DNA from 2 places in the Mesorhizobium sp. M1273 genome. Region 2 is predicted to be linked to the other one. Evidence: predicted binding sites of a transcription regulator. Region 2 holds the regulator's gene; the other holds the start of a gene.
What was found. Region 2 encodes PhoB, which activates phosphate uptake and scavenging genes when phosphate is short. Its sites were predicted from a motif close to TGTCATNNANCTGTCAT; they were not measured.

Region 1 (7,678 bases), on a different contig from region 2:
CCCAAGGGCATGGCGATTGTCGGCGGCAAACTCTACGTCGCCGACCTCACCCATGTGCGCGTCGTCGACCTCGCAAGCGGCAAGCTAACATCGACGATCGACGTGCCGAACGCGGTCTTTCTCAACGACATGACCGCCGACGCATCCGGCAAGGTCTACGTCACGGATATGCTTGCCGATACGATCTATCGCATCGACCGCGACCGGCCCGAACTGTTCGTCAGGGATGCGGCGCTTGCTTCGCCGAATGGCATCTTCGCCGATGGCGGCCGGCTGATCGTCGCTTCCTGGGGCAAGGGCATCAAGCCCGACTTCAGCACCGCGGAGCCGGGCGGCCTGCTCTCGGTCGATCTTGCTACCAAGGCCGTTTCGCCACTGACTGGCGCGGAAAAGTTTGCCAACCTCGATGGCGTCGTTGCCATCGGCGGCAGCATCTACGCCACTGCCTATATGACCGGCACGCTCTACCGCTACAAAACCGGCGGTACGCCGCAAGCGGTTGCGACGTTCAAACCGGGCAGCGCCGACATCGGCACCGACGGCAGGTCGACAATCTTCGTGCCGCTGATGAACGAGGGCGAGGTCTCAGCGTTGGGCCTCGACTAAGCCGGCGTTGCCAGCTCAGGCGGCGGGCGCGGCTCTCCTCAGCTGCGCCCGCGCATCCGTGATCGAGGCGCGTAAGTCACCAGCGGCCGCTTGACGCCGTGGTTGATCAGCATGCGGCGTATCCTGCGCTGAAGCGCCTGATATAATGAAGCGAACGCCGGCGCGGCTCGCCTTGTGGGCCGCGCCCTCGATGACATTGGCTGCCGTCGAATCGAAGAACGGCACCGCCGAACAATCGAGGATGAAGTTCCTGCGCTGGCGTGGTCGGCGACGTCTTCCTGCACCAAGGATTGATGATCTGCCTCCAAACATGCAGCACTCTTTGCCAGCCGATGCGCTGTCATGCTACAAACCTCGGCATCGTTTGGCGGGACATCCGCTGCGATCCCGACTTCACAGGAACGACTTCAAAAGGATGAGCGGGTGAAGATATTCAAAGCGTTGGCAACCTCGACAGCCTTGCTGTCGATGGTTTTCCTGCTGGCAGGCTGCGGTCATGGCCTGATCAACAGGCTGATTTGAGTCAGGTGCCGTCGGCCCGCCCAAGCCATCGCTGCAGGAACCGTGCCGCAAGCCAGCACAGCATCGCCCAGGCAAAGCCGGCGCACCAGCCGGCCAATACGTCGGACGGCCAGTGGACGCCGAGATAGATGCGGCTGATGCCGACCACCACTGTCGTCAGCACCGCCAGCCCGAGTACATAGATCTTCGTTGTGCGCCCGGGCAAAACCCGCGCCGCCATGCTGCCCAGCGTCAAATACGTCACCGCCGACAGCATGGCGTGGCCGCTCGGAAACGAAAGCGATGCCACATCGGCGAGATGCGAGACCAGATCGGGGCGCGGCCGGTCGATGTCGAATTTCAGCACGCTTGACAGGAGCTGGCCGCCCGCTACCGCGACGAACATGAGAAGCGCCGCGCCTGGCCTGCGGATAAGAAGCAGATAGACGATCATTGCTGCCGTGATCAGCAGCAGTACGCTGGCGCTGCCGAGGCTGGTGATGTCGCGCATCGCTCCTTCCAGCCACGCCGGTCCGATCGGATTGTCGGGCTGGCCGGCCTTGCGGAAGGCAAGCAGGATTTCGGTGTCGAAGGTATGCGGCGTGGTGGCCCGCGCCAGCTCCATCAGCTCCTCGAACCCCCACAGCCCGCAGGCAATGACCAGCCCGGCCAGCAGAACCGGGAACTCCAGCCAGTTGGGCAGTCTGCTTGCAATCTTCTTCATCGGCCCGATCGCAGTTACAGCCTTTGCAGATAGGGCCCGAGCGTGATCAGCGCCACAGCTGCGATGGCAAGCACGATGCCGGTTGCCTGCAAGGCATTGACGCGCTCGCCGAAGAAGACCAGCGCCACCACATTCACCGACACCAGCTGGATCACCGCCGACAGGCTGAACGACACCGACATGCCGAATTCACGGATCAGCCTCAGCATGATCAGATTGCCCAGCGAGTAGAGCGCCAACGTCAGCACGATCTTGCCGAGGCTCGGCGCCAGCCCCCACTGTTTTGCGGCCATCGCCGCCAGCAGGAAGATCACCGTCGAGACGCAGAGCTGCCCAAGTCCCCAGAAACTCACTTTTGTTCCTCCCGATGCGGTCCCTACCGCCTGCCGCAGCTCTTGTTTCCGAAGCGCCGGTCGCGGTCAAGCAGGGCCGATGTTGGAGACGAAATCGCAGGTGGCAATTTAGCCGGCATGTCATCAAACTGTGACCTGCCGGTAATACCGGATTGGCAAGGCAACACGCTCCAGCAATCCATCCAGCCAGAGGCAGGCCCTATGACCGAACATCGCACCCCTGACGCCCATTTCCGCACCAGCCTGCTCGAGGAAAACGATGGGCCAGGAGCCAATCCCACCGACAACCGCACCATGGGTGAGATCATCGCCGCGCGGTTCTCGCGCCGCGGCTTCCTCAAGGGTTCGCTTGCCGTCTCGGCCATAGCCGCTACCGTCAGCCCGCTGGCGCTGATCACCGCCGACAACGCCCGCGCCGCCGATGGCTCCGCCTTCGCTTTCGACGAGCTCGAGGCCGGCATCGACGACAAGCATCACGTCGCACCTGGCTATGACGCCGACGTGCTGCTGCGCTGGGGCGATCCGCTGTTCGCCGATTCGCCGGGATTCGATCCGACAAAACAGTCGGCGGAAGCCCAGGCCAGACAATTCGGCTACAACAACGACTATGTCGGTTATATCCCGATCGACGGCTCGGCCGAGCACGGCCTGCTGGTCGTCAATCACGAATACACCAATCCGCACCTGATGTTTCCGGGTCTCGTCACCATCGTCGATGGCAAAGCCAAGCAGGCGCCCCTCAGCAAGGAGCAAGTCGATGTCGAGATGGCCGCGCATGGCGGCACTATCGTCGAGATACGCAAGGTATCAGGCAAATGGCAGGTCGTTCGCGACGGCAAGCTCAACCGCCGCATCACCTCCAACACCGAGATCGCGCTCTCCGGCCCGGTCGCCGGCCACGACCGCGTCAAGACCAGCGCCGATCCGACCGGCACGAAGGTCATCGGCACCATCAACAATTGCGCCGGCGGCGTCACGCCGTGGGGCACCTATGTCATGGCCGAGGAGAACATCCACGGCTATTTCTCGGGCGAGCTGCCGCAGGGGCATAAGGAAGCCGCCAATTACAAGCGCCTCGGCATTCCCGAAGGTGCCTATGAATGGGCAGCGCATTACGACCGTTTCGACATCGGCAAGGAGCCGAACGAGCCGAACCGCTTCGGCTGGATCGTCGAGGTCGACGTCCAGGATCCGACTTCGGCGCCGAGGAAGCGCACCGCGATGGGCCGCTTCAAGCATGAGGGCGCCGAATCGATCGTCGCCAAGGATGGCCGTGTCGTCTTCTATCTCGGCGACGACGAGCGCTTCGATTATGTCTATAAGTTCGTCACGGCAGGCAAGTTCGACCCGGACGACCGCGCCGCCAACATGAATTTGCTCGACGACGGCACCTTGCATGTCGCCAAGTTTGCCGAGGACGGTTCGGTCGAGTGGCTGCCGATCGTCTTCGGCCAGGGGCCGCTGACGGCGGAGAACGGCTTTGCCAGCCAGGCCGATGTGCTGATCGAGACGCGCCGCGCCGCCGACCTGCTCGGCGCCACCAAGATGGACCGCCCGGAAGACATCCAGCCCAATGCCGCCAACGGCAGGGTCTACGTCATGCTGACCAACAATTCGAAACGAAAAGCCGACCAGGTTGACGCCGCCAACCCGCGTGCCGAGAACGCCTTTGGCCATATCATCGAGATCGTCGAGGACGGCGGCGATTTCAATGCGACAAAGGGCAGGTGGGAAATCCTGCTGAAATGCGGCGACCCCGCTGTGGCCGAAGTCGGCGCCACCTTCTCGACCGCAACCACCGCCAATGGCTGGTTCGGCATGCCGGATAATTGCGCGGTCGATTCGGCCGGCCGCCTCTGGGTCGCCACCGACGGCCAGGGCCCGAAAGCCACCGGCCGCACCGATGGTCTGTGGGCTGTCGATACGGAGGGGACGGCACGGGCGACATCAAAGCTGTTCTTCCGCGTGCCGATCGGCGCCGAAATGTGCGGTCCCCTGTTTGCGCCGGACGACCAGACCGCTTTCGTTGCCGTCCAGCATCCGGGCGACGGCGGCGAGGACTGGGACGCTTTCGGCCGTCCGTCCTACTATGAGGATTTGTCGACGCGCTGGCCCGACTTCAAGCCGGACATGCCGGTGCGCCCGGCGGTCGTTGCCATCACCAGGCAAGGCGGCGGCAAGATCGCGGTCTGACACGCAGCAAGGTCTTGCAGTCTCAAGGAAGGATTTCGGCGGTACGAAATCCTTCCTTCCGATACGGGATGCATCCATGCTGCGCATCATGCGCCGACTAATCATTCGGTGCGCTGAACCACGGCCACATTCATTGTGCTTCGCAACCTGAAGCCGATGGACTCGTATAACGCTATGGCCGCGGCGTTGCTGGCATAGGCGTGGAGATAGGGAACTTCGCCGCGCGCCACTATCCGGTTTGCCACTAACAGGGACAGCAGCTTTCCTAGGCCACCGCCGCGAAATTCCGGATGTGAGCACACCCCGCTGAGTTCAGTATAGCCAGGTTGCTTCATGCGCTCGCCGGCCATTGCCGCAAGCCTGCCCTCGATCTTCACACCCCAAAAATCGCCCAGGCTCAAGGCTTCGAGCGTGAATGGGCCAGGCTTGGTGAGCAATGCCAGGGCGAGCATCTCAGCAGCATCGTCTCGGGTCAGACGATGCACGCGCGGGTCGGAGACGATCTGCAATGACTGCTCGGCGATCATCTGAACCCCGGCTGCGGTCGAAGTCGCGGAAAGCCCCGTGGGCAGAGCAATCGCGTCCGCTTGAAGCAGGATCACACTCTCGCCCGGGGAGACAAGCTTTTCGAGCGCCAGCAGGCTTTCCGGGTCGTCCGCGCCAGTGGCGGCGAAAGGGACGATCGACGGCCGATATCGCATGGCGAGGTTGTCACCCTCCGCGAACGCCCGATGTCGCGTCTGAAGCGCGCTCCAGATAGGGCGGTCGAGCAAATGTCTCATTGCGCGGCACCCTCAGGCTTATTTACACGACGGTCGAGAGGGGCAGCGGCGAGGCCGTCCTCGATGGCAGCCAGCTGCTCAAGAAGCGGCCCCGAAAAACCCGCGCACAAATCCGCGACCACGTTCTCGATGCAAGGCCAGACGTCGCGCTTTGCGACATCGACCAGCCGCCGCCCGTCCCGAGTAAGCGAGACGATCCTGCGCCGCTGGTCATCGGTCGACGGACTGACTTCGAGCAGTCCCAATTCGGCCAGAAGCGAGACGCTTCGCGTTACGCCTGGCTGCGCGATGCCAAGGGATTGCGCCAGTTCCCCGACCGACAGCGGACCCAGCCTGTCGAGCGCGGCCAGCAGCGGGTACTGGCTCGCCTGAACCGGGACATCCAGCCTGTCGAGCAGGCGCTGCGCCTCCGCTTGCAGTTGCTCGCCTATACGCTTCAGCCTGCTGCCCAGGCACAGGAAGCCAAGCGATCGTATGACGTCTTCCATAGGCCAATTCATCCCCATGAACATCGATAACATGATATATAACAATGCATGAAAAGCAACATCGAGGCATTCAAGCGCCGGGTTCCAGGCCTATCGCCTTCGGCAAGGAAAGGTCGATCGATCAGGCTGCTTCGCCTGGACGAGGCCCGTTCGATCAGTTGCGCAGCCGGTAGCCGGTCCTGAAGATCCAGGCGACGATCGCTATGCAGATGAGCAGGAAGACCACCGTCATGCCGAGGCTGACGCCGACCGAAACGTCGGACTTGCCGTAGAAGCTCCAGCGGAACCCACTGACCAGGTAGACCACCGGGTTGAACAGCGTCACCGTGCGCCAGATGCCGGGCAGCATGTTGATCGAATAGAAGCTGCCGCCGAGGAAGGTCAGCGGCGTGATGATCAGCAGCGGCACCAGCTGCAGCTGCTCGAAGCTCTTCGCCCAGATGCCGATGATAAAGCCGAACAGGCTGAAGGTCACCGCCGTCAGCACCAGGAAGGCGAGCATCCAGAACGGATGCTCGATCGTCAGCGGCACGAACAGCGAGGCCGTCGCCAGGATGATCAGGCCAAGCACGATCGACTTTGTCGCCGCGCCCCCGACATAGGCGATGACGATCTCCAGATAGGACACCGGCGCGGACAGCAATTCGTAGATCGAGCCGACGAATTTCGGAAAATAGATGGCGAAAGAGGCGTTGGAGATCGATTGCGTCAGCAGCGACAGCATGATCAGCCCCGGTACGATGAAGGCGCCGTAGCTGATGCCGTCGATCTCGGTGATGCGCGAGCCGATGGCCGAACCGAAGACGACGAAATAGAGCGACGTCGAAATCACCGGCGAAACGATGCTCTGCAGCACAGTGCGAAGGGCGCGCGCCATCTCCACCCGATAGATCGCCCATACCGCATGAAGATTCATGGCCGCGCGCAGGTTCATGCCGGTTTCCTCACCAGATTGACGAAGATCTCCTCGAGCGAGCTGTTTTCGGTATCGATGTCGCGGAACTGGATGCCGGCCGCCTCGAGCTCGCGGATCAGCGAGGCGACGCCCGGCCGTTCGCTCTGGTTGTCATAAGTATAGGTCAGCTGTCCGCCATCCGGCGAAAGCTCCAGCGCGTAGTGCGAAAAAGCATCGGGAACGGTGGCCAGGGGACTGCGCAGTTCCAGCACAAGCCGTTTGCGGCCAAGCTTGCGCATCAGCTCGGCCTTGTCCTCCACCAGCACGATCTCGCCGCGGTTGATGACGCCGACGCGGTCGGCCATCGCCTCGGCTTCTTCGATGTAATGCGTGGTCAGGATGATGGTGACGCCGTCTTCGCGCAGCCGGCGCACCATCGCCCACATGTCCTGGCGCAGCTCGACATCGACGCCTGCCGTCGGTTCGTCGAGGAACAGGATGCGCGGCTCGTGCGACAGCGCCTTGGCAATCATCAGCCGGCGCTTCATGCCGCCGGACAGCGTGATCGCCTTGGCGTCCTTCTTGTCCCAGAGCGACAGGTCGCGCAGCACTTTTTCGACGAACGCCTTGTCCGCCGGCTTGCCGAACAGGCCGCGGCTGTAGTTAACCGTCGCCCACACGCTCTCGAAGGCGTCGATGGTCAGTTCCTGCGGCACCAGCCCGATCAGACTGCGCGCGGCGCGGTAGTCGCGGTTGATGTCATGGCCGTCGACGGTGACGGAACCCGACGAGCGGTTGACGATGCCGCAGACGATCGAGATCAGCGTTGTCTTGCCGGCGCCATTCGGCCCGAGCAGCGCAAAGATCTCGCCGCGCACGATGTCGAGATTGATCTCCTTCAGCGCCTTGAAGCCGGTGGCGTAGGTCTTGGAGACCCCGGAAATCGAGATGATCGGCTGCATGGCTGAAAACGACTGCTTGAAACAGAGTTGTTGGTTTAATCCGCTGAATGTCGGTTCGCAAATCCGGATGTCAATGGCGCTTCTGACAGTTCTGGACATCGAGGTTCGCCGGAATAGGCAACACCTGCCCGGTCGTCCAGCCAAATTCCACGCAACAGCAGATTAACCGCACTG
Region 2 (7,678 bases):
GACGGCTGGCCGGATAGCCGCTTCAAGGCCTGGAGCCGTGCGCATCGACCGACGTCGGCTGGTTATTCGCAGACCATGCGGGCCCGTTTACCGGGCTCGCTGACATTCTTGCAAGTTAGCGGCTTCGTCGGCTCCGGCGACAGCATGGGCGGGTTGTTGGTGACCCTCCTCCGAGGCGTTGCAACGGAAGCCGCGCTCCTGCGCACCGCCGGCCTTTTCGGCGTTTGCGGCGCCACTGGAAAGACGTCGGTCTCCAGTTGCGACTGTTCGGCTTGCGCCTGCGGCGAAGGCCTGTCCCAGAAACGGCGAACATCGAGCGGCTTGGGAATGATGACGGTGCCGTCATAGCTGCGCGCGCAGCCGCTTCCCAGAGGCAGCGCCAGGCACAGGAAGACAGGCAGAATCCGTCGAGACATCAGCAATACCCCTGCAAGCTTATAACGCTGCTTCGGCCTAACCGACAACCGGCGGAATAGGGCGAAGGGAGTAGATACCGTGAAGTAGAAGTCGTCGCACTTCCAGTGGAAGGCGTTGCTCGAAGATCGAGCGCCGGGTCGGGCGCGGATGGAGGTCCAGCGCGAGTTAGAACCTTGCGATTCGTCAACGCTTCCAGCGTAAGGCCATGGTGCGATCGCACCATACCAAAGCCGCGCTCAGTGGCGACAATGGGATATTCGAAGTTCCGCTCCTCCAGTTACGGGCGGGAGCAGCGACCGCCGGCAAGAAACAGGGTCAGATTTACCCCAACGGACCTGTTTCGGCGATGGCGCGGCCATGACACGTTCTGGCTGCATGCAACGCGCTCCCGTCCGGCTTTTTTCTTTTAAAGCCGGTGGCTGCGATCGCCGAGCAGACGATGCCGGCCGGAATTCACGCAAGCTGCTGATTCCAGCGGCAAACCGCGGCCCATGCCGACAAAAGCCCGCGGCCGCTCCTTCTTAACCCGGCTGGACGTCGTTACCGGAGCGACATGAAACTGTCATGCGACTGTAATAATCGGGGGCTATTGGCCTCAGCGGGCGCCGGAGGAATGGCGCCGAGAGACCATATTCCGAACAGGAGCAGGCCACATGAGACATTTCATCCGCTCGGCGGCCGTTGCGATTGCAATGGCTGCGGCGACGACCACCCTCACCCTGTCCGCCGCGCTCGCCGCGGACATCTCCGGCGCCGGCGCCACCTTCCCCTACCCGATCTATGCGAAGTGGGCCGACACCTACAAGAAAGACACCGGCGTTGGCCTTAACTACCAGTCGATCGGTTCCGGCGGCGGCATCAAGCAGATCAAGGCCAAGACCGTTACCTTCGGCGCTTCGGATGCGCCGCTCAAGGGCGACGAGCTTGAAGCGTCCGGACTGGCTCAGTTCCCGATGGTGATGGGCGGCATCGTTCCCGTCGTCAATCTCGAAGGCATCAAGCCGGGCGAGTTGGTTCTCGACGGCCCGACGCTGGCCGACATCTTCCTCGGCAAGATCACGAGCTGGGATGACGAAGCGATCAAGAAGCTTAATCCCGACGTCAAGCTGCCTTCGCAGGCGATCGCGGTCGTTCACCGTTCCGATGGTTCGGGCACGACGTTCAACTTCACCTATTACCTCGGCGACGTCAGCGCGGACTGGAAAGAAAAGGTTGGCGTCGACAAGGCCGTGGAATGGCCGGTCGGCATCGGCGCCAAGGGCAATGAGGGCGTTGCCAACAATGTCTCCCAGACCGGCGGCGCGATCGGTTATGTCGAATATGCCTACGCCAAGCAGAACAAGCTCACCCACACCGATATGATCAACAAGGACGGCAAGAAGGTCGAGCCCACCGCGGCGGCGTTCTCGGCGGCAGCGGCCAATGCCGACTGGAGCTCGCAGCCGGGCTATGGCGTCATCCTCGCCAACGAGCCGGGCGCCGAGTCCTGGCCGATGACGGCGGCAACGTGGATCCTGCTCTACAAGAAGCCGGATGATGCGGCGACCACCGGCGAAGCGCTCAAATTCTTCGCCTGGGCATACGACAAGGGCGACGAGATGGCCGGCGAGCTGGACTACGTTCCGATGCCCGACAAGGTGGTTGAGAGCGTCAAGGCCATGTGGGCCAAGGAAGTCGTCGGCGACGACGGCAAGCCGCTCTACTCGGCTATGTAATCTCCTCCAGGGAGGACGTCGATGGCGCCCTCCCTGTTGCCTTTAATCGCGAGGACCCAATGACCATCGCTTCCGATGCCATGCCATCATCTGCAGCAGCCCGGGCCAGGGAAGCTACGGTGCGGCGCTTCGCGCTCACAGATGCCATATTCCGCGGACTTACCCGCGCTTCCGCAATTCTTGTGCTGGTCATCCTCGGCGGTGTCGCGATCTCGCTGTTTGCCGGCTCATGGCAGGCGCTGTCGTCGTTCGGTTTTTCTTTCCTGACGACTGAGAGCTGGAATCCTGTTACGGAAAAATTTGGCGCACTGGCGCCGATCTACGGCACGCTGGTGACGGCGGCCATTGCCATCCTGATCGCGGTTCCGATCGGCATCGGCATTGCAGTCTTTCTCACCGAGCTCTGCCCGCGCCCGCTCAGGCGCCCGATCGGCATAGCGGTCGAGCTGTTGGCCGGCATTCCTTCGATCATCTACGGCATCTGGGGCCTGTTCGTGTTCGCGCCGTTCCTGCAGACGACGATACAGCCCTTCATCATCAACATCTTCCACGGCGTGCCGGGACTATCCAGCCTTTTCGCCGGCCCTCCTTACGGCATCGGCCTTCTGACCTCGGCGCTGATCCTCGCCATCATGGTGCTGCCCTTCATCACCTCGATCACCAAGGACGTCTTCGATACGGTGCCGGCGGTGCTGAAGGAATCGGCCTATGGCATCGGTTGCACGACCTGGGAAGTGACCCGGCGCGTGGTCATTCCCTATACCCGCATCGGTATCATGGGCGGCGTCATGCTTGGCCTCGGCCGGGCACTCGGCGAAACCATGGCGGTGACTTTCGTCATCGGCAACGCACATCGCATCAGTGCCTCCCTGTTCGCGCCGGGCACGACGATCTCGGCGACCATCGCCAATGAATTCACCGAGGCCGACGGCGACCTCTACACCTCCTCGCTGGTTTCGCTCGGCCTGATCCTCTTCGTCATCACCTTCCTGATCCTCGCCGCCGCCCGCTATATGCTGATGCGGATCGACGCCCGTACGGGAGCCTGACCGATGTCGACATCCTCATCGCTCCACAGCCGCCGCAAAGCCAGGAATTCGGTGATGATGGCGCTTTGCGTCGTCGCCGCCGGCATCGGGCTTGCCTGGCTGGCGCTCATTCTCGGCGCGTTGGTCTATAAGGGCACAGCCGGGCTTTCGCTCGCGGTCTTCACCGAGATGACGCCACCACCGGGCGAGGCCGGCGGCTTGCTCAATGCCATCACGGGCAGCCTGCTGATGACGATCATCGCCGTTGTCGTCGGCACGCCGATCGGCGTGCTGGCGGGAACCTACATGGCCGAGTATGGACGCTTTTCGCGCATCACCACCGTCGTCCGCTTCATCAACGACATCCTGTTGTCGGCGCCGTCGATCATCATAGGCTTGTTTGTCTATGAGCTGATGGTGCGGCCAATGGGACATTTCTCGGCCATTGCCGGCGCCGTTGCGCTTGCCATCCTGGTCATTCCGGTGGTCGTGCGCACCACTGAAGACATGCTCAACCTGGTGCCGAACGCGTTGCGTGAAGCCGGTGCCGCGATCGGCGCGCCGCGCTGGGTGGTGATCCGTTCGGTCGCCTACCGCGCCGCATTGTCCGGCATCGTCACCGGCATATTGCTGGCGATAGCACGCATTTCCGGCGAGACGGCGCCGCTGCTCTTCACCGCGCTCAACAACCAGTTCTGGAGCAGCAATATCAACGCGCCGATGGCCAGCCTGCCGGTGACCATCTTCCAGTTCGCTCTCAGCCCTTACGAGGAATGGCAGCAACTGGCGTGGACCGGCGCACTCATAATCACCCTGACGGTTCTGGGCTTGAGCATCCTCGCCCGCAGCCTTACCGGACGCAGAGAGGACAGATGACACAGATGTTGTCCCCAGACATGACGATGGCCGAAACGGTCGCCGAGAAGACGAAGATCGAGGTCAAGAATCTCAACTTCTACTACGGCCAGAGCAAGGCGCTGAAGGACATCAGCCTGTCGCTGCCTGAGCGCAGTGTCACGGCCTTCATCGGCCCTTCGGGCTGCGGGAAATCGACGCTGCTGCGTGTATTCAACCGCATCTATGAGCTCTACCCAAAACAGACGGCCGAGGGCCAGGTGCTGCTCGACGGCAAGAACATTCTCGACCGGTCGCAGGATCTCAACCTCCTCAGGACCAAGATCGGCATGGTGTTCCAGAAGCCGACGCCGTTCCCGATGTCGATCTACGAGAACATCGCCTTCGGCGTCAGGCTCTACGAGAACCTCGGCAAGTCCGAGATGGACGGCCGCGTCGAACAGGCGTTGAAGCGCGCCGCGCTGTGGAGCGAGGTCAAGGACAAGCTCAACGCCAGCGGCTTGAGCCTATCCGGCGGCCAGCAGCAGCGGCTCTGTATCGCCCGCACCGTGGCCGTGAAGCCGGAAGTCATTCTGCTCGACGAACCGGCTTCGGCCCTCGACCCGCTGTCGACTGCCAAGATCGAGGAACTGATCGACGAATTGCAAGCCGACTACACGATCGTCATCGTCACCCACAACATGCAGCAGGCGGCGCGCGTGTCGCGCCAGACGGCCTTCATGTATCTGGGTGAACTGGTCGAGTTCGACCGGACCGAGAAGATCTTCACGTCGCCCCGCGAGAAGCGCACGCAGGACTACATCACTGGCCGCTTCGGCTGAGCCGTTCCGATCATGCATATGAGGACAGGACCATGGGCGAACACACAGTCGCTTCTTTCGACGAGGATCTCGAGCAGATCAGCAAGCTGATCCGCGACATGGCCGACCTCGCCGGTTCGATGGTCGGCGGGGCGACCAAGGCGCTGTTGAATTCCGACAACGTGCTGGCGCAACGCGTCGTTTCCGACGACGCCATCATGGATGCGCGTCAACGCGAACTGGACGACCGCGCCATCACCCTGATCGCCAAACGCCAGCCGATGGCCCACGATCTTCGCCATGTGGTCGGAGCGATCCGCATGGCGGGCGACCTCGAACGCATCGGCGACCTTGCCAAGAATATCGCCAAGCGCGTGAGTGCGGTCGGCCTCAGCGCCACGCCGCGGGACCTGTCGCATTCCATCGACGCGATGGCGCAGCTGGTTCTCATCCAGGTGCAGGGTGTCATCGAGGAATATGCTGCAGGCGATGCGGCCGCGTTGGCCAAGCTTCGTGCCGCCGACGAGCGCATCGACGTTAAATACACGTCCGTGTTCCGCGAGCTGTTGACCTACATGATGGAAGATCCGCGCAACATCACCGCTTGCACGCACCTGCTGTTCTGCGCCAAGAATCTGGAGCGGATCGGCGACCATGTCACCAACATCGCCGAAAATGCGTATTATGTGCTGACCGGCGAGCAATTGCCGGTCAATCGTCCGAAGCAGGACGAAACGACAATGTCCGCACCGGTGACATGATGGGGGTGCCCAGCCGATGATCGCACCACGCATAATGGTGGTGGAGGACGAGGAGCCGTTGGGTGTGCTGCTCCGCTACAATCTCGAATCCGAAGGCTACCAGGTCGAGGTGGTGACACGCGGCGACGAAGCCGAGATCCGTTTGCAGGAGAATGTGCCCGACCTTTTGGTGCTCGACTGGATGATACCAGCGGTTTCCGGCATCGAGCTCTGTCGTCGGTTGCGGGTGCGCCCCGAAACCGAGCGGCTGCCGATCATCATGCTGACCGCGCGCGGCGAGGAGAGCGACCGGGTGCGCGGTCTTTCGACCGGCGCCGACGACTATCTGGTCAAGCCGTTTTCGACACCGGAATTCATGGCCAGGGTCAAGGCGCTGCTGCGGCGCGCCAAGCCGGAAGTGCTGTCCAGCGTGCTGAAGGTCGGCGACATCGTGCTCGATCGCGAATCGCACAGGGTCTATCGCAAGAAGAGCGAAATCAGGCTCGGGCCGACCGAATTCCGGCTGCTCGAGTTCATGATGCGGCATCCGGGCCGTGTCTTCTCGCGCAGCCAGTTACTCGATAATGTCTGGGGGGAGACAATCTACATCGACGAACGCACCGTCGACGTGCATGTCGGGCGGCTGCGCAAAGCCGTCAACAACGGCCGGATGCCGGATGTCATCCGCACCATCCGCGGCGCCGGCTATGCGATCAGGGAAGATTGACCCGCCTGGTCAGGCTACGTTCTTTCTGACGCTGGGCCTCATTTGCGCGCCCGGCGCGAAAATCTCCTGGTCGACGAAGCTTAACGCCCGCATCGCGCAGCCTTCGCGGATCAGAGGCAATTCGTTCGGCTCTGTATCGAAGGAGATCGAGCCTGAATGCTGGCCGCCGGCGGTCTGGGCGATTGCCTTCCGCAAGGCCGGCTCGATCAGATCGAAGGCGGCGGCACTGGCGCCGACCATCGCGACCGGTGCCGGATCGATCAGCGCGAACAGCGAGCCGAGACCGAAACCCAGCGCTTCGCCGGCCTTGCGGTAGGCCTCGCGTTCCGGCCCATCTTTCTCGCGCGCCCGGGCCGCCAGTGCGCGCATGTCGGCGTCGCTGACGTCGGCGACCGGTTCGCTGTCTTCGCTCATCTGCCTGGCGTTGCGCCAGATGGCGTAGTTGCCGGCATACGCCTCGATGCAGCCGCGCCGCCCGCAACGGCAGAGCGCGCCGCCCGGACGATGGATCATGTGGCCAAATTCGCCGCCCGAGGAATGCGTCCCGGTGAACAGTTCGCCCTTCAGCACCAGCCCCATGCCGATGCCATGCGAAAGCAGGATGGCGATGAAGTCATCGCGATAGCGATCCGGATTGCGCCAGCGCAAAGCCACCGCCATCATGTTGCAGTCGTTCTCCACCGTTGCCGGGATGCCGAATTCGTCCTCCAGCATGTCGGCAAAGGCGATGTCGGTCTGCGGCGTGATCGGCGACCACAGCATGGCGCGTGCAGGGGAGTCGGTAATGCCCTGAATCGCCAGGGCGATGCGGGCGACACTGCGGACGTCAAGATCTGGATCCTGCAGCCGGCGCCGGACGATGGCCATGCATTCACGGATCAGCTCGTCGCGCGGCATAGTCAGCGTGTCCAGCCGGCGCTGTTCCTCGGCGACCACCTGTCCCGTGTAGTCGATAATGGCGGCCGAAAGGAAATTCAGCGACAACACCACGGTCAGCACCGCCGCCGCTTCCGGGTTGAGGGCGAGGCCGACTTGCGGACGACCGCGTTTCAACGAAACGGGCTCACTTGGCTTGCTCTCGGCGAGGATGCCTTCCCGTATCAGGTCGGAAGAAATCGCCGATATGGTCGAATGACTGAGGCCGGTGGTAGCTGCGATCTCAGTACGCGATGGCTGGCCGGCCCGGCGCACCGCCGAGATCACCATCGCCCGGTTGCGCCGGCGCAAATCGTCATGGCGGATTCCGACCGACATTGTTTTGCTTTCCTCCCGGTTGCCGCGGCCGCTCATGAACCGGAAGCCGTCGGTAATGTCCGACAAATAGTGTCGGATGAGGCAAATAGTGTCAGATGCAGGTGGCGCTGTCATCGTTTATTCCGACGCTCGAAAAAACTCG

Region 1: a site for PhoB is predicted at 2,303-2,319, ahead of NKH30_RS14270 (PhoX family protein). Genes of this name have one in related genera too.

What each region holds. Positions count from the first base shown of each region.
Region 1 is NZ_JAMYLV010000011.1:74,591-82,268, reverse strand. It holds gene NKH30_RS14290 (SMP-30/gluconolactonase/LRE family protein) at 1-606, shown strand, start outside; partial or broken gene NKH30_RS14285 (sodium-independent anion transporter) at 622-870, opposite strand; gene NKH30_RS14280 (phosphatase PAP2 family protein) at 1,130-1,831, opposite strand; gene NKH30_RS14275 (hypothetical protein) at 1,846-2,184, opposite strand; gene NKH30_RS14270 (PhoX family protein) at 2,386-4,377, shown strand; gene NKH30_RS14265 (GNAT family N-acetyltransferase) at 4,479-5,159, opposite strand; gene NKH30_RS14260 (MarR family winged helix-turn-helix transcriptional regulator) at 5,156-5,647, opposite strand; gene NKH30_RS14255 (ABC transporter permease) at 5,802-6,563, opposite strand; gene NKH30_RS14250 (ABC transporter ATP-binding protein) at 6,578-7,504, opposite strand.
Region 2 is NZ_JAMYLV010000005.1:187,708-195,385, forward strand. It holds gene NKH30_RS08350 (hypothetical protein) at 63-416, opposite strand; gene pstS (phosphate ABC transporter substrate-binding protein PstS) at 1,071-2,132, shown strand; gene pstC (phosphate ABC transporter permease subunit PstC) at 2,192-3,181, shown strand; gene pstA (phosphate ABC transporter permease PstA) at 3,185-4,036, shown strand; gene pstB (phosphate ABC transporter ATP-binding protein PstB) at 4,033-4,836, shown strand; gene phoU (phosphate signaling complex protein PhoU) at 4,869-5,576, shown strand; gene phoB (phosphate regulon transcriptional regulator PhoB) at 5,593-6,282, shown strand; gene NKH30_RS08385 (ROK family protein) at 6,292-7,536, opposite strand.